Regions from separate parts of the Streptomyces sp. NPDC003016 genome, predicted to be linked through region 2. Evidence: riboswitches for the same ligand, from Rfam matches in the RefSeq annotation. Region 2 holds a riboswitch; the other holds the start of a gene.

Region 1 (8,518 bases), on a different contig from region 2:
GAGCTGCGCCAGATCACGTTCTTCTCGAAGGTGAAGGGCAGGTAGACCGCCGCCTCGGAGACCTTCTCGTTGATCTGCTTGTAGAACTCGGCGGCCTTGACCGGGTCCGTCTCCAGCAGCGCCTTGTCGAACAGGGCGTCGATCGACTTGTCCTTCATCATCGAGAAGTTGTTGTTGCCGCTGTCGAGGATGAAGCGGCTGTCGACCAGCGGCTGCGAGAAGCCCTGGCCGGACGGGAAGTCGGCACCCCAGCCCATGATGATGATGCCGTAGTTCTTCTTCTCGACGTTCTTGGGAGCGCCGATGATGCCGGAGGTCTGCGCACCGTCGTACTGGTCGATCTGCACATCGACGCCGATCTTGCGCAGCGACTCCTGCATCGACTCGGCGGTGGCGATCTCCTGCGGCTTGTTGTTGCGGACCGCGATGGTGGTCTTGAAGCCGTTCGGCTTGCCGCAGGCCTTGAGCTCTTCCTTGGCCTTGGCGACGTTGCCCGTGGTGTCCTTCAGGACGTTGTACGGGTCGTACTTCGGGTCGGAGCCCTTGATGCTCGGGGGCAGCATGTTGGTGGCGATGTCGCCGCCCGCCATCGGGCCGCCGCGGGCGGTCTGCAGCGACTTGTGGTCGGCGCCGTAGATGAGCGCCTTGCGGCAGTGGACGTTGTCGAGCGGCTTGACCGTCTGCGGGAACACCGCGTACCGGATGAAACCGGTCTGCGGGTTGTCGACGTTGGCCTTGTGGTCGCGCAGCGCCTTGGTACGGCCGGCCGGGCTGATGCCGGTGGCGTTGATGTCGACGTCGTAGTCGCCCTCGATCAGGCGGTTGTCCATGTCGTCGGCGTTGGTGATGAGCTTGAGCGAGACCTTGTCCGGCAGCGCCTTGCGGACGGTGTCGCTCTCCTTCTTCCAGTTGGGGTTGCGGCTCAGCTCCATGCCCTTGTTGGGGGTGTAGGAGTCGATCTTGTACGGGCCGTTGGAGAAGGGCTTCAGGCCGTACTTCTCGACCGTGTCCTTGTCCTGGCGGACCGGCGTGGCGGCCGGCATGGCCAGCATCTGGAGGAAGTCGCCGTTGGGCTTCGGGAGCTTGAAGACGATGGTCTTGTCGTCCGGTGTCTCGATGGCCTTCAGGCCGAGCTTGTCGGCCGACTTGTCCTTGTACGGACCCTTGTACTCCTTCTTCGGGTCCAGGACCTGCTGAAGGTAGATCGGGCCGCCGGAGATCTTGTCCTGGGCCCAGATGCGCTCGATGCCGTACTTGATGTCCTTGGAGGTGACGGGCTTGCCGTCCTCCCACGTGACGTCGTCCTTCAGCGTGAAGGTGTACGTCTTCTTGTCCGCGGAGACCTTGCCCGTATCGGTTGCCATGTCCGCGACGAGTTCGGTGGACTCGGTGCCCGCGGCCGGCTTGAAGGTGATCAGCTGGCGCGTGTAGTAGCGGGCGAAGTCCCACATGAAGCCGTAGTAACCGCGCTGCGGGTCCCAGGAGTCGGCGTCCTGCGTACCGATGAACTTGATCGTGCCGCCCTTCTTGTCCGAGGCGTTCGCGATCTTGCCGACGGCCGCGTTGAAGCCGGGGGCCTTGCCGCTGCCGTCGGCCCCGTCGTCCTTGCCTCCGCCACCGCACGCCGCGGTGCCGACGAGCGCGGCGACGACGAGCGCCGCACTTGCGGCGAGCCGTCGCCTGGAAGAACTGTTGGCTGTCACGATCAGCAACCTCCGTGAGAGTGCCGGACCTTGAGGGGACCGACGGTTGTGGTGGCCTCCTGACACATCGGCAGGGGCGGCGCGTAGGGCGTGTGCGGGTGGTACGGGGCGAGCGGTCAGCGGGAGCCCTTCGGGTCCAGCGCGTCACGCACGCCGTCGCCGAAGAGGTTGAAGGCCAGCACGGTGACGAAGATGGCCACGCCGGGCGCGATCATGAACATCGGATCCGCCTCGTAGTACTCCTTGGCCTTGGAGAGCATCTGCCCCCAGGAGGCGGTGGGCGGTTTGACTCCGGCGCCCAGGAAGCTCAGGGCGGCCTCGCTGAGGACGTTGGTCGGGATCATCAGCGTCGTGTAGACGGTGATCGGGGCCACCAGATTGGGCAGCAGCTCCTTGAAGAGGATGTACGCGCGGCCGGCGCCGAGGCTGCGTGCCGCCTCGACGTACTCGCGCTCCCGGAGGGAGAGCGTCTGGCCGCGGACGATCCGGCCCACGTACGGCCACCCGAAGAAGCCGATGACGACGATGAGCGCGCCGATGCGCACGCCGGAACCGCTGAAGCCCCAGAGGGAGTTGGGCAGTACCGAGACCAGCGCGATGATGAAGAGCAGCTGCGGGAAGGCCAGCAGGACGTCCATCACCCGGCTGATCGCCGCGTCGACCCAGCCGCCGAAGTAACCGGCGATGATCCCGAAGAGCGTGCCGAGTACGACGGCGAAGAGGGCCGCGAGGAAGGCGACCAGCAGCGAGATCCGGGCGCCGTAGACGAGGCGGCTGAACACGTCGCGGCCGTTGACCGGTTCGACTCCCAGCAGGAAGTCCGAGCTCATACCGCCCCAGCTGCCGATCGGCGTGCCGAACAGCGGGTCGATCCTGTCCTCGTGGAAGTCGTTCGGCGGGTGGCCGAGCACGCTGACGATCAAGGGTGCGAACACCGCGACCAGGATCAGGAACAACACGACCACGCCGCCGGCCAGCGCCACCTTGTCGCGCTTGAGCCGCACCCAGGCGATCTTCCATGGCGAGCGGCCTTCGATGGCTTTCGCCGGAACATCGGCCGCGACGTCAACGGCCGCGGTCTCCGCCGCGCTCGTGTCGTGCAGTGGTGCCGTCATCGTGGTGGGGACCCCTCTCGGCTCGGCCGACGGTGGTCGGCCCGCGCCCGCCGCTGTAGCGGCTTGTTCGCATCGCAGGTGCAAGTGGTGCAGAAGGTGGTCGTACAAACGCATGTGACACAGGGAAGGCGGGTCGTACACAGGACCGACGTTCCTTGTTGCGGGAGTCTTCAATGAGCTCGCGATCACCCGCCAGACCTGGCGGGGAATGGATGCGCAACCGTGATGTGGCCTGTGGGCTTCCGCTATCCGAACATCTTGATCGGCTCAGCGGACCACAAGCATCCTTATACCTCAGACCGGACATGCCGCCCAACAGCCCTGATGAGCTGTCGAATTGGGCCGTACGCGTGACCGGTGGAGCCGGTGGAGCCGGTGGAGCGAGCGCGTTCAGTAGGCGCGCGGCGCCGGGTAGCCGTAGCCGCCCTGCGCGGCGGAGGAGGGCGGGGCGGGCGCCTGCGCCTCGCGGTCGTAGAACGGGCGGGCGTTGGCACGCAGCCACATGGAGACCGGGTCGTACGCGTCGGACATCGTGACGGTGGAGACGGGCAGCCCCTCGGGGACCGCGCCGACCGACTGCCGCATCATCGCGCGCACCGCGTCGACGGACTGCGGGCCCGTGTCGTAGAGGTCGAGTCCGATGGCCAGGTACGGCACCCCGAGCGCCGGCTGCACCCAGGCGCGGCGCAGGGCGCGGACCGCGGGCGTACGGTGGGCGTTCTGCGTGAGCAGGGCGTAGAACTGGGGGATCTCGACGGCCGGTTCGGACAGCCGCAGCGGTCCGGCGGGCATCCGGTCGAGCCCGGTGGCGATACGCCGCAGATCGAGCCACGGGATGCCGACGCCGCCGCCGGGAGCGTGCGGGTTCAGCCAGATGCCCCAGCGGTCGGGGAAGAGCGCGCGGGCGACGTCCTGGCCCGTGACCACTTCGTACGCCCGGCTCCAGCCGCTCGCGGCGAGCTCCTGGGCGGAGGTGACGCACGGCGCGTAACCGAGCCCGTCGACCTCCATGTTTCCGTACTGGGCGTCGGGGGAGCCCGCCTGGCCGTGCCAGAGCAGCATCCAGACCCGGCCGCCGGCCGGGTCGGCGAGGGCGCGCAGCAGCGCCTCGTACGCGTCGTACCGCCCGGGTGTCACCTGGCGCAGCATGTGCTCGACCTGCCCGGCCGCCGCAGTGCCTGACGCGCTCACCCTGGGTCCCGCCCCTCTTCGATCCACCGTGTTGCACCAGCTTAAGCGGCAGCACCGACACAGAGCACGAGTCAGGCGCGCGTGTAGAAGGGCCGCACCTTCTCCAGCATCCAGCCCGCGACCGGGTCCTGCGCCACGTCCAGCAGGAGCAGGTTGACCGGCCAGGGCACCTGGACCCGGCCGAGCGCCCGGCCGAGCGCGTCCATCGGGGCGTTCGGGCCGGCGCCCTCCCGGGCCGCCAGCTGTACGCCGACGAACAGTGTCGGGGACCCGCCCTCGATGCTGGCGAGCGCCCTGCGGGCGGTCACCACCACACCGCTCTCCTCGAACTCGCCGGCCGCGGCGGAGAGGAAGTCGACCGGCTCCTGCTGCCAGTCCGGCTCGAAGAGCCGCACCCTGCCCCCGGTGGCCGGCCCGTCCAGCGGCGTACGGCCGGCCCGGCAGAGCTCGGCGACGGCGGGCGGCGGCAGCGGCACCCCGACCACGCCGTCCGGGTTCACGGCGATGCCGAGCTGCGGGGGCAGGCCGCGGGCGAACTCGCGGGCGGGCGCCACGGTGAAGGACATGTGGGGCCCGGCGCACCGGCGCAGCTGCTCCTCGGAGCTGTACACGGGGACGTACGCCTCGCCGTGGAGGTCCAGGGTGGGCAGGTCGAGGCTCGGGGAGTCGGGCCCGCCGCCGTTCGGCAGCGGCACCCACACCTGGCTGCGCCCCAGCACCTCGACGATGCGGGCGCCCGCGGCGGGGGCGCCGACCGAGGCGGCCAGCACTTCTTCGAGTTCGTTGCCGGGCCAGCCGCCTCCGCCGTGCGGGTGGGCGGGCAGGGGGAAGTCTGGGTAGTCCACGGGCACGACCCTAACGCGGCGCCGGCGGCACCCCGCGGGGCTGTTCCCGTAACCGGAGCTCCGTCCCGGCCGGGAAGTCGATCCCCGTCAGCGCCCCCGCCGCGTCCCGGTCCAGCAGCACCGCCGACGCGCACCCGGCGGGGAGCCGGCCGCCCTCCGCGTCCCGGACCAGCCGGCCCACCGCCCGCCGGTGCCGGGCGAACGCGTAGCCCGAGACCCCGCGGCCCCGCTCCTCCTGGCCGGCCCGCGCCACCTGCGGCGTCACGTCGAGCAGCACCAGGTGCAGGGCGACGCCCCGCCGGCGGGCGTCGCGCGCCAGCCAGCGCCGTACCCAGGCGAGCGTGCCGCAGTCGTGGACCACGACGCTCCCGCCGGAGCGCAGGGCCCGCCGCAGCCCGGCGTAGTGGGCGGCCCGTACGAGGGGGCGGTAGAGGGCGTACGGCAGCAGGCGCGGCATGCGCGCCTCCCACCGCTCGCGGACGTCCTGCGAGTCGATGCGGTGCGTCCCCGCCGTCGCCGCACGCCGGATCAGGGTGCTCTTGCCGCTGCCGGGCAGCCCCGAGACGACCACGACGTCGCCGGCCGCGAAGGCCAGCGTGCGCGGGCTGCGCCCGGCGCGTTCGCGCAGGTCGCGGACGGTGGGCACCGGCCGGCGGGTGGTCTCCCTGGCCGGCACGCCCTGTGGTGCGGGCACCGCGCCGTGCGTGGTGCCCGCGGTCGTCACGTACGCACCGGGCCGCTGCAACGTCATCGCACTCCCCCTGTCAGGTGTCCCCGCCCTTTTCCCCACCCTTGCCCAAGAAGTGTAAAGAAAAGGTAATGCGTCACAAGTGATTTGCCGCTGTGTCCAGGTACTGCCCGGCCGTCCCGCCACCGGAGGATGCGTGCAATGATGTGCCCGCCAACTCCATACCGGCCGCTTGAATCCGCGCGGGAGAGTCCGAAGCACGCAGAAGCACTCCAGGAGTGCCCGGTGCCCAGGACGCCGAAGGAGCAAGTCCCTCCCTTGAATCTCTCAGGCCCCGTACCGCGCGGGCGAGGCAGATCTGAAAAGCGGGCCGCCATGTCGCGGCTCCACCCAAGGTGCAAGCCGGGACTCTCCCGGTGAACCTCTCAGGTTCCGATGACAGATGGGGAGGATTGTCCTCACCTGTCATGCCCTGCCCTGGGAGCCCCACACATGAGCAATGCCCCCCGCCACACCGCCCTCGACGCAACTCACCGTTCGCTGGGCGCGACCATGACCGACTTCGCGGGCTGGGACATGCCGCTGCGGTACGCCAGCGAGCGCGACGAGCACAACGCCGTACGGACCCGCGCGGGCCTCTTCGACCTCTCCCACATGGGCGAGATCACCGTCACCGGCCCCCAGGCCGTGAACGCCCTCGACCACGCGCTCGTCGGCAACATCGGCACGATCGGCCCCGGCCGCGCCCGCTACACGATGATCTGCCAGGAGGACGGCGGAATCCTCGACGACCTGATCGTCTACCGGCTCGGTGAGACCGAATACATGGTCGTCGCCAATGCAGGGAACGCCCAGACCGTCCTCGACGCGATCACCGAGCGCGCCGCCGGGTTCGACGCCGTCGTACGGGACGACCGTGACGCGTACGCCCTGATCGCCGTCCAGGGCCCCGAGTCCCCCGGCATCCTGAAGTCCGTCACCGACGCCGACCTCGACGGGCTGAAGTACTACGCCGGTCTGCCCGGCACCGTCGCCGGCGTCCCCGCCCTCATCGCCCGTACCGGCTACACCGGCGAGGACGGCTTCGAGCTCTTCGTCGCGCCGGCCGACGCCGAGCAGCTGTGGCAGGCGCTGACGGACGCGGGCAAGGACGCCGGCCTCGTCCCCGCCGGCCTCTCCTGCCGCGACACCCTGCGCCTCGAAGCGGGCATGCCGCTGTACGGGCACGAGCTGACCACCGCGCTGACCCCCTTCGACGCGGGCCTGGGCCGGGTCGTGAAGTTCGAGAAGGAGGGCGACTTCGTCGGCCGCGCCGCCCTGGAGGCCGCCGCCGAGCGCGCCGAGACCGCGCCCCCGCGCAAGCTGGTCGGCCTGGTCGCCGAGGGCCGCCGCGTCCCGCGCGCCGGCTTCTCCGTGGTCGCCGACGGCAAGGTCGTCGGCGAGGTCACCTCGGGCGCCCCGTCCCCGACGCTGGGCAGGCCGATCGCCATGGCGTACGTCGACGCCGCGCACGCGGCGCCCGGCACCCCCGGCGTCGGCGTCGACATCCGCGGCACGCATGAGCCGTACGAGGTCGTCGCGCTGCCGTTCTACAAGCGCCGGAAGTGACCCCCCGCACAACCTTCCCGTTCACCAGCACTCCCCCGCGTACAGGAGAATTCAGGTCATGAGCAACCCCCAGCAGCTGCGTTACAGCAAGGAGCACGAGTGGCTGTCGACCGCCGAGGACGGCGTCGCGACGGTCGGCATCACGGAGTTCGCGGCCAACGCGCTCGGTGACGTCGTGTACGCCCAGCTCCCGGCGGTCGGCGACACGGTGACCGCGGGCGAGTCCTGCGGCGAGCTGGAGTCGACGAAGTCCGTCAGCGACCTGTACTCCCCGGTCACCGGCGAGATCGTCGAGGCCAACCAGGACGTCGTGGACGACCCGGCGCTGGTGAACTCCGCCCCCTTCGAGGGCGGCTGGCTCTTCAAGGTGCGCGTCGCGGAGGAGCCGGCCGACCTGCTCTCCGCCGACGAGTACGACGCCTTCTCCTCCGGCAACTAAGACCTCGAACGGGACCGTGATGACGCTTCTCAACACTCCCCTCCATGAGCTCGACCCGGACGTCGCCGCCGCCGTCGACGCCGAGCTGCTCCGCCAGCAGTCCACCCTCGAAATGATCGCCTCGGAGAACTTCGCTCCGGTCGCGGTCATGGAGGCCCAGGGCTCCGTCCTCACCAACAAGTACGCCGAGGGCTACCCGGGCCGCCGCTACTACGGCGGCTGCGAGCACGTCGACGTCGTCGAGCAGATCGCCATCGACCGCGTCAAGGCGCTCTTCGGCGCCGAGCACGCGAACGTACAGCCGCACTCGGGCGCCCAGGCCAACGCGGCGGCGATGTTCGCGCTGCTCAAGCCCGGTGACACGATCATGGGCCTGAACCTGGCCCACGGCGGTCACCTGACCCACGGCATGAAGATCAACTTCTCCGGCAAGCTCTACAACGTGGTCGCGTACCACGTGGACGACGCCACCGGTGAGGTCGACATGGCCGAGGTCGAGCGCCTCGCCAAGGAGTCGAAGCCCAAGCTGATCGTGGCCGGCTGGTCCGCGTACCCGCGCCGGCTGGACTTCGCCGCCTTCCGCCGCATCGCGGACGAGGTCGGCGCGTACCTCATGGTCGACATGGCGCACTTCGCCGGGCTGGTGGCCGCGGGCCTGCACCCGAACCCGGTGCCGCACGCCCACGTCGTCACCACGACCACGCACAAGACCCTCGGCGGCCCGCGCGGCGGAGTCATCCTCTCCACCGCCGAGCTCGCCAAGAAGATCAACTCCGCGGTCTTCCCCGGCCAGCAGGGCGGTCCGCTGGAGCACGTCATCGCGGCGAAGGCGGTCTCCTTCAAGGTCGCCGCCTCCGAAGAGTTCAAGGAGCGCCAGCAGCGCACCCTGGACGGCGCCCGCATCCTGGCCGAGCGCCTGGTGCAGCCGG
Region 2 (8,518 bases):
ACCGCCACCTCACGGCTGTACGCGTGCTCCCACTCGCCGCCCAGCGCGGCCGCCGTGTGCGGCGCGTTGCGCAGCGGGTTGTCGTCCGCGGGCCACTCGCCCGACGCGACCTTCTCGATCTCGCCGCGAATGGCGATCATCGTGTCGCAGAACCGGTCGATCTCCGCCAGGTCCTCGCTCTCGGTCGGCTCGATCATCAGCGTCCCCGCCACCGGGAACGACATGGTCGGCGCATGGAAGCCGTAGTCGATGAGGCGCTTGGCGATGTCGTCCACGCTGACGCCCGTCGCCTTCGACAGCGGCCGCAGGTCGACGATGGCCTCGTGCGCCACCAGCCCGTTGGGGCCGGTGTAGAGCACGGGGTAGTGCGGCTCCAGCCGCTTGGCGATGTAGTTCGCCGCGAGCACGGCGACCTGCGTGGCGCGCTTGAGCCCCTCGCCGCCCATCAGGCGGACGTACGCCCACGAGATCGGCAGAATGCCCGCCGAGCCCCACGGAGCGGCCGAGATGGGCCCCACGCCCGTCTCCGGACCGGCCGTCGGCTGGAGCGGGTGGTTCGGCAGGTACGGCGCCAGGTGGGCCCGTACGCCGACCGGACCGACGCCGGGGCCGCCGCCGCCGTGCGGGATGCAGAAGGTCTTGTGCAGGTTCAGGTGGGACACGTCCCCACCGAACTTGCCCGGCTTGGCGAGTCCGACCAGCGCGTTGAGGTTGGCGCCGTCGACATAGACCTGACCGCCGGCCTCGTGCACCGTCGCGCAGATGTCGGCGACGTGTTCCTCGAACACCCCGTGCGTGGACGGGTAGGTGATCATCAGCACCGACAGCTCGTCGCGGTACTGCTCGATCTTGGCGTGCAGGTCCTCGACGTCGACCTCACCGTCCTCGCGGGTCTTGACCACGACGACCTTCATGCCGGCCATGACCGCGCTCGCCGCGTTGGTCCCGTGCGCGGACGACGGGATCAGGCACACCGTGCGCTGCTCGTCGCCATTGGCCCGGTGGTACGCCCGTACCGCCAGCAGCCCTGCCAGCTCGCCCTGTGAACCGGCGTTCGGCTGGATCGACACCGCGTCGTACCCGGTGACCTCGGCCAGCCGCTCCTCCAGCTCCCGGATGAGCGTCAGGTACCCCTGCGCCTGCTCGACCGGCGCGAAGGGGTGGACCGCCCCGAACTCCGGCCAGGTGACCGGCTCCATCTCGGTGGTCGCGTTCAGCTTCATCGTGCAGGAGCCGAGCGGGATCATGCCGCGGTCGAGCGCGTAGTCGCGGTCGGCGAGCCTGCGCAGGTAGCGCAGCATCGCGGTCTCGGAACGGTGCTGGTGGAAGACGGGGTGCGTGAGGACCTCGTCGCTCCGCAGCAGCCCCTCGGGCAGCGCGTCGGCCGTCTTCGCGTCGAGCGCCTCGATGTCGGCGTCGACCCCGAAGGCCGACCAGACCGCGGCGACCTGCGCGCGGGCCGTCGTCTCGTCGCAGGCGAAGGAGACGTGGTCGGCATCGACCAGGTACAGGTTGACCCCGCCCTCACGGGCCGCGGCGACGACCTCGGCCGCCCTGCCCGGGACCCGCGCGGTCAGCGTGTCGAAGTACGAGCCGTGCACGACCTCGACCCCGCCGGCCCGCAGACCCTCGGCGAGCAGCGTCGCGTACCGGTGCGTGCGGCGCGCGATGCCGCGCAGCCCGTCGGGCCCGTGGTAGACGGCGTACATGCCGGCCATGACGGCGAGCAGCACCTGCGCCGTGCAGATGTTGCTGGTGGCCTTCTCCCGGCGGATGTGCTGTTCCCGCGTCTGGAGCGCCAGCCGGTACGCCTTGTTGCCGTCGGCGTCGACGGAGACACCGACGAGCCGCCCCGGCAGGCTGCGCGCGAACTTCTCACGTACGGCCATGAACCCGGCGTGCGGGCCGCCGAAGCCCATCGGCACACCGAAGCGCTGGGTGGTGCCCACCGCGATGTCCGCGCCGAGCTCGCCGGGCGAGGTCAGCAGCGTCAGCGCCAGCAGGTCGGCGGCGACGGTGACGATCGCACCGAGCTCGTGCGCCTGCTCGATGACGGGCTGGATGTCCCGTACGGCGCCCGAGGCGCCCGGGTACTGAAGCAGCACGCCGAAGACACCGCGCCCGGCGACCTCGGCCGGAATGCCTCCGGACAGATCGGCGACGACGACGTCGACACCGGTCGGCTCCGCACGCGTCCGGATGACGGCCACGGTCTGCGGCAGCGTGTCGGAGTCGATCAGGAAGACGCCGTTCTTGACCTTGCCGACGCGGCGCGAGAGCGCCACGGCCTCGGCGGCCGCGGTGCCCTCGTCGAGCAGGGAGGCGCCCGAGGTCGGCAGACCGGTCAGATCGGCGACCATCGTCTGGAAGTTGAGCAGCGCCTCCAGCCGGCCCTGCGAGATCTCCGGCTGGTAGGGCGTGTACGCCGTGTACCAGGCCGGGTTCTCCATGACGTTGCGCAGGATCACCGGCGGCGTGAAGGTGCCGTAGTAGCCGAGCCCGATCATCGGGGCGAGCACCTGGTTGCGGTCCGCGAGCGTACGCAGCTCGGCCAGGACCTCGGCCTCGGTGCGGGCGTCGGGCAGCCCGAGCGCCTCGGCGCTCTTGATGGCGTCCGGCACCGCGGCCGCGGTCAGCTCGTCGAGCGAGCCGTACCCGACCTGGGCGAGCATCTTGGCCTGAGCTCCGGCATCGGGCCCGATGTGGCGCTGCTCGAAGGGGATGCCACGCTCGAGCTGCGAGAGCGGAATGCGGTGTGCGGTCATCTGCGGAAGGCCTCCTGGTCTGACGCGACCTGCGAGGGGCACCACGGCACGGGTGCCCGGACGGCCTCCCCCTCTGTCATCTCAACCTGAGAGCTTCACCGGAAGACCGTACGGACATCGCTGACGTCGAAGGTCGTTCCGGCTTTCACCGTCGGTGAGGAAGGGAGCCGCGACAGGTGCTGTGCTGCTCTCCAGCACATGCCCGCCCGACGCCCGCCCTGCTTTCCAGAGTGACCTCGTCCGTGCGGTACGGGGGCCTGAGAGATTCCGGGGAGGATTTGCTCCTTCGGCGTCCCCGGCATGTTCACCGGCGACTCTCCCGCACGGGGTCAGCAGCCATTTGCCAGCCTACCAGCGGGCCTCGTCACAGATCCCTCGAGTGGCCGAGTCCACAGTTGTGGCCTTTCGTAGGGTCTACGGAGCAGCTGCGATCAGTTGGAGGGACCGTGCAGACCGACATCGATCCGCGCAGTCTGATCGGCCGGAAGGCGTTCGACCGCAATGGCACCAAGATCGGAACGGTGGACGAGGTGTACCTCGACGACGCCACGGGGGAACCCGAATGGGCAGCCGTACGCACCGGCCTCTTCGGCCGCGACGCCTTCGTCCCCCTGGAGCCCAGCACGGTCGTGAACGACTCCCTCCGCGTCCCCTACGACCGCTCGCTGATCAAGGACGCCCCGGACTTCGGCGTCGGCCGCCACCTCTCCCCCGAGCAGGAACTCCAGCTCTACCACCACTACGGGCTCGACATCTCCTCCCCCGCCCCCGGCCGGGACTTCGGCCGGCTGGCCGGTGACGACCCCGCCTGATCCCCGGCCGCCCTCACCAGCGGGAGCGGATCCGACGGCACCAGATCCGGATCGTCCACCTTGAAGGTCCGCACCCGCCCGGGCGCCGACGTCGGCTCCTCGAACCGCACGGTGACCCGTCCGACCCCGCTGCCCTGCACCCATCCCGCTCCGTACGCGACGTGCCGCACGTCCTGCCCGGCCAGCCACCGGCGCTCCGGCGGCGGCTCGGGCACCGGCGCCGCCAGCACCCCGCCGCCGCCCGGGTCCGTCTGCACGGCTTCTTCCGCCGACTGCGACTCCGCCTGCGCCCGCTCACCGGCCGCCTGGGCGAAAAGGTCTTCCTGCGTGAAGTCGGCGAGCCCGGTGACCCCCACCCCGAGCAGCCGCACCCCGCCCGTGGTGTCCACCGACTCCAGCAGCCGTCCTGCGGCCTCGCGCACCACTGCGGGGTCGTCCGTCGGCCCCCGCAGCGTCTCGGAACGCGTCAGCGTCGAGAAGTCGTACCTCCGCACCTTGAGGACCACCGTCCTGCCCGAGCGCCCGGCCGCCCGCAACCGCTGCACACACCGGTCGGACAGCCGGACCACTTCAGTCCTGATCCTGACCCGGTCGTGCAGGTCCACCTCGAAGGTGTCCTCGACCGACACCGATTTCGCGTCCCGCTCGGCCACCACGGGCCGGTCGTCGTGCCCGACGGCCATCCGGTACAGCGAGACCCCGTGCGCCTTCCCCAGCAGCCGTACGAGCTCGTCCTCGCCCGCTTCCACCAGGTCGACGACGGCCGTCATCCCCGCCCGCCGAAGGTGCTCCCCGGTGGCGGGCCCGACCCCCGGCAGTGTCCGTACGGGCATCGGCCCCAGCAGCTCGCGCTCGGTGCCCGGCTCTATCAGCGTCAGCCCGTCCGGCTTGGCCTGCTCCGACGCGATCTTCGCGAGCATCTTGGAGCCCGCGAGCCCCACGGACCCCGTGAGCCCCGTGACCGCCCGGATGTCCGCCCGCAGCCGCTCTCCGGCCCTGCGGGCGGAAGCCGAATCGTCGGCCACCCCGCCCGCCTCCAGATCGACGAAGGCCTCGTCGAGACTCAGCGGCTCCACCAGCGGGGAGAGCCGGCCGAGGAGCTCCATGACCTGTTCGCTCACGGAACGGTAGAGGGAGAAGCGCGGCATCAGATAGGCGGCGTTCGGGCACAGCCGACGGGCCTGGGCCACCGGCATCGCGGAATGCACCCCGAAGCGCCTGGCCTCGTACGAGGCGGTGGCGACGACCCCGCGGGTCCCGATGCCGCCGACCACCACCGGCTTTCCGCGCAGACTCGGCTTCGCCGCCTGCTCTGCGGCGGCGTAGAAGGCATCCATGTCGAGATGCAGGATGGTGGGCGCGGCTCTCACACCACCGATGCTGCCGTACGGCACTGACAATCGGCGGCCGGCAGCACGGCAGGGGGCCGGACCGCCCGTCAGACCGCCTTGTTGCGGCGCCGGGCGAGTTCGTCGGTGGGGTTGTGGCCCACCAGCGTCTCGCCCGTGTCGACGCGCTCGCCGTGCAACTGGGACAGCGCACTCTCCACGTCCCGCCAGACCACGCCCACGGCGATCCCGAACACGCCCTGCCCGCCCTGGAGGAGTTCGACGACCTCGTCGGGCGACGAGCACTCGTACACCGTCGCGCCGTCGCTCATGAGCGTCATCCGCTCGAGATCCTGAAACCCGCGGGCCCGCAGGTGCTGGACGGCGGCCCGGATGTTCTGCAGTGCGACACCGGTGTCCAGGAACCGCTTGACGATCTTGAGGACGACGACGTCGCGGAAGCTGTAGAGACGCTGTGTACCCGACCCGTAAGCGGGCCGCACGCTCGGCTCGACCAGCCCCGTGCGCGCCCAGTAGTCAAGCTGCCGGTACGTGATCCCAGCCGCCGCACAGGCGGTCGGCCCCCGGTATCCGACGCTGTCCGTGCTGTCGGCCGCCGCTGTCCCGCCCATGGCCGACGTCACGCTCTGCCGCCCCGCCAGAGGGCCGACCGCACTGCCGTGAAGCGGATACGGCCCGCCCGCCACCGTACCGTCGCCGCTGCTTCTCACGCCGACCTCCGTCCTTGACCTGCCCTGTCGACGGTAGGCAGTCACCCGGGGTGCGTCAACGATCGCCACACTCGGCACGCCGAGTGATAATCACCCTGAGAGTGGTTTCCCGTGCCCCACTCCAGGGAAAGGCTACTCGAATGCGCGGACAGCCCCTGGTGCACGGCTCACTGGCTGTTGGTCCCGAAGTCCTCGGGAGAGATCTGGTCGAGGAACTCACGGAACTTCTCCACCTCGTCCTCCTGCTCGTCGGGGATCGCGATGCCCGCGTCGTCCAGCACACCGTCACTGCCGTAGATCGGCGTTCCGGTGCGCAGCGCCAGCGCTATGGCGTCCGAAGGCCTCGCACTGACCTCGACTCCACTGGCAAAGACCAGTTCAGCGTAGAAGACCCCTTCCCGCAGGTCGGTGATGCGGACTTCGGTGAGCTCCTGGCCGACCGCTTCGAGTACATCCTTGAAGAGATCATGGGTCAGCGGCCTGGCAGGGGCCATCCCCTGCTGGGCAAAGGCGATCGCGGTCGCCTCCCCCGGCCCGATCCAGATGGGGAGGTACCGATCGCCTCCCACTTCACGCAGGAGCACGATCGGTTGGTTCGAGGGCATTTCCACCCGGACACCTACGACGTCGAGCTCGTTCACACAGCAACCCTAGGACGTGCCTGGCAGGTTTGGGTAGTCGGGCTCCCCCATGCTCAGTGCAGCCGTACGCCGAGAGCCGCCTGGATGAGGGCCGAATGGAGCCTGACGGACAACTCCGCGAGCTCCTTGGTCGTGGCCTCCGCATGCGCTCTGGTCTGCGGATTCCGGTGCCGACGCAGGGGCGCGACGACCTGCTCCACCAGGCCGGCCTCCCGTTCTGCCGCCGCTTTCACCGATCGCAAATGCCGCGGCTCCAGACCGAACCGTCCCAGGTCGGCGACGAGCTTGGCCACCGTGACGGCGTCGGCGTCGTACCCACCGCCCGGCAGGGACGAGATCAGACCATACGACTCCCACTCCTCGAGCTCCTCCTCGCCGACCTCGGCTGCGGCCAGGAACTCCGCGCGGCCGATCCGCACTGTGGCCGGGCGCTCGGCCTCGCCCTCCGGCGAGCCCTCGCGCACGTCACGCGGCCCGCCGGCAGGCGGGAGCTGCACCTGCTCACCGCGCTCCAGCGCTTCGAGATGCTCGCGAATGACCTTGAGCGGAAGATAGTAATCGCGCTGCATACGCAGCACCTGGGCCAGCCGCTCGATGTCGTTCTGGCTGAATTTGCGGTAGCCGGAGGGCGTCCGCTGCGGTTCGACAAGCCCCTCGGTCTCCAGGAAACGAATCTTGGAGATGGTGACCTCGGGAAACTCGTCGCGCAACAGGTTCAGCACGGTGCCGATGCTCACCAGCCGATCGCCTGCGGTGGCGGTGCCGTCTCCGGCACCGCCCGTCAGTGTTCGCAGCATGGACCTTCCCGTACGGGTCAGATGGCCCGCTGGCTCGCGTAGAAGACCAGTCGGTACTTACCGATCTGCACCTCGTCGCCGTTCGACAGCGGAACCGAGTCGATCCGCTCGCGATTGACGTAGGTGCCGTTGAGACTGCCGACATCCGAGACGGTGAACCCGCCGTCAGCACCCCGACGGAACTCCACGTGGCGCCGCGAGACAGTCACGTCGTCGAGGAAGATGTCGCTCTGCGGGTGCCTGCCGGCCGTGGTCAGCTCACCGTCCAGGAGGAAACGGCTGCCCGAATTCGGACCGCGTCGCACCACCAGCAGCGCCGCACCGAGCGGAAGGGCGTCGACGGCCGCCTGGGCCTCGGGCGAGAGCGAGGGAAGAGCGGTCTGCCCCGTCACTTCCGCCTCGTACGCCTCGAGCCCGGAGATGGAGATCGTCGACGTCGTCTCCGAGGGACGCTCGGCGGCGACTCCGGCCCGCAGCGGTGCCCCGCAGTTGGAACAGAAACGGCTGGCCTCGGCATTGCGATGCCCGCACCTCGTACAAACCGGCAAGGCCGACATGGACGGATCCTCCTGCCGCGGCTGCCCCTCACGGGCATGGGATGCGTACGGATCGGAGGCAAACTCTCCACCCGTACTTGAGGCTGGTGATTCCCCGAAACCTATGCGGCCAGGACCGGTGGGGTCAACGGCCGACGCGCCCCGGCCGCCCGAAATGTCACCATCTGGACCAGTGACCTCGTCCCGGAAGAGCGGGCGCTCACCGCCCTGCTCGTCAACTTCTCCACCACGCGGAGCACGGTGGCGGGCGGTGCTATTCGCACTGTCCTCGCGTGCACTCTTGCCGAACAACTTCGCAAACAACTTCACGGGCGATTCCCCTTGACTGAAACAGACCCGCCCGTGGGGCAGGACGAACCCTGAATGAACACACCTGCCGAACCGGACATCTTCACAACGTCCGTATCCACCAAACAGTTTCCACCACGCGCCATGCCTTCGGTGCGCCGACCCCCCGCAACCTGATGCCCTTGTCCCGGTGCCCCCATGCGCCCCTGCCTCACCGCGGTGACGACCGAGCGTAGTCAGGCCGCTTCACCGGTCGCAAGGCATCCACGACGATCTTCTCGGAGCGGGCGACAGTAGCGACGGCCTGCTCCTTCTCCAGCGTCTGCACGACACCGCCGGGGATATTGAGCGCGGGCTCCAGGTCCTGCGGCTTGCCGATCACCTCGAAGCGGTACGGGGCGCCGATCTTCCGCCCGTCCACCTGGATGCCGCCGTCGCTGTCGGAGAAGTACGTGTCCGCGACCACCCTGACGTCATTGACCTGGATCGCTTCCGCGCCCGCCGCCCGTAGCTCCTGGATCGCGTCCAGCAGCATGTCGGCCTCGACCGTGGAGTGCGGGTCCGTGATCGTCAGCGTGATCCCGGGCCCCTGCGCCGCC

The links. A riboswitch is a leader RNA that binds a small molecule or an ion and turns the genes downstream of it on or off. The one in region 2 is predicted to bind glycine.
Region 1: it holds a riboswitch for glycine, as region 2 does, so the genes downstream of both, gcvT (glycine cleavage system aminomethyltransferase GcvT) here and gcvP (aminomethyl-transferring glycine dehydrogenase) in region 2, are expected to answer to the same signal.

The regions. Positions count from the first base shown of each region.
Region 1 is NZ_JBSFTV010000008.1:53,695-62,212, reverse strand. Features, by position in the region: gene ACWDZ4_RS08930 (ABC transporter substrate-binding protein) at 1-1,706, opposite strand, end outside; gene ACWDZ4_RS08925 (ABC transporter permease) at 1,820-2,818, opposite strand; gene ACWDZ4_RS08920 (enhanced serine sensitivity protein SseB C-terminal domain-containing protein) at 3,209-4,009, opposite strand; gene ACWDZ4_RS08915 (enhanced serine sensitivity protein SseB) at 4,081-4,854, opposite strand; gene ACWDZ4_RS08910 (AAA family ATPase) at 4,865-5,605, opposite strand; glycine riboswitch at 5,776-5,894, shown strand; glycine riboswitch at 5,895-5,994, shown strand; gene gcvT (glycine cleavage system aminomethyltransferase GcvT) at 6,035-7,150, shown strand; gene gcvH (glycine cleavage system protein GcvH) at 7,209-7,589, shown strand; gene glyA (serine hydroxymethyltransferase) at 7,609-8,518, shown strand, end outside.
Region 2 is NZ_JBSFTV010000049.1:5,155-13,672, reverse strand. Features, by position in the region: gene gcvP (aminomethyl-transferring glycine dehydrogenase) at 1-2,765, opposite strand, end outside; glycine riboswitch at 3,001-3,097, opposite strand; gene ACWDZ4_RS30575 (PRC-barrel domain-containing protein) at 3,212-3,577, shown strand; gene ACWDZ4_RS30570 (DNA polymerase IV) at 3,505-4,947, opposite strand; gene ACWDZ4_RS30565 (MerR family transcriptional regulator) at 5,016-5,636, opposite strand; gene ACWDZ4_RS30560 (bifunctional nuclease family protein) at 5,804-6,277, opposite strand; gene ftsR (transcriptional regulator FtsR) at 6,331-7,074, opposite strand; gene ACWDZ4_RS30550 (FHA domain-containing protein) at 7,092-8,048, opposite strand; gene ACWDZ4_RS30545 (DUF881 domain-containing protein) at 8,131-8,518, opposite strand, start outside.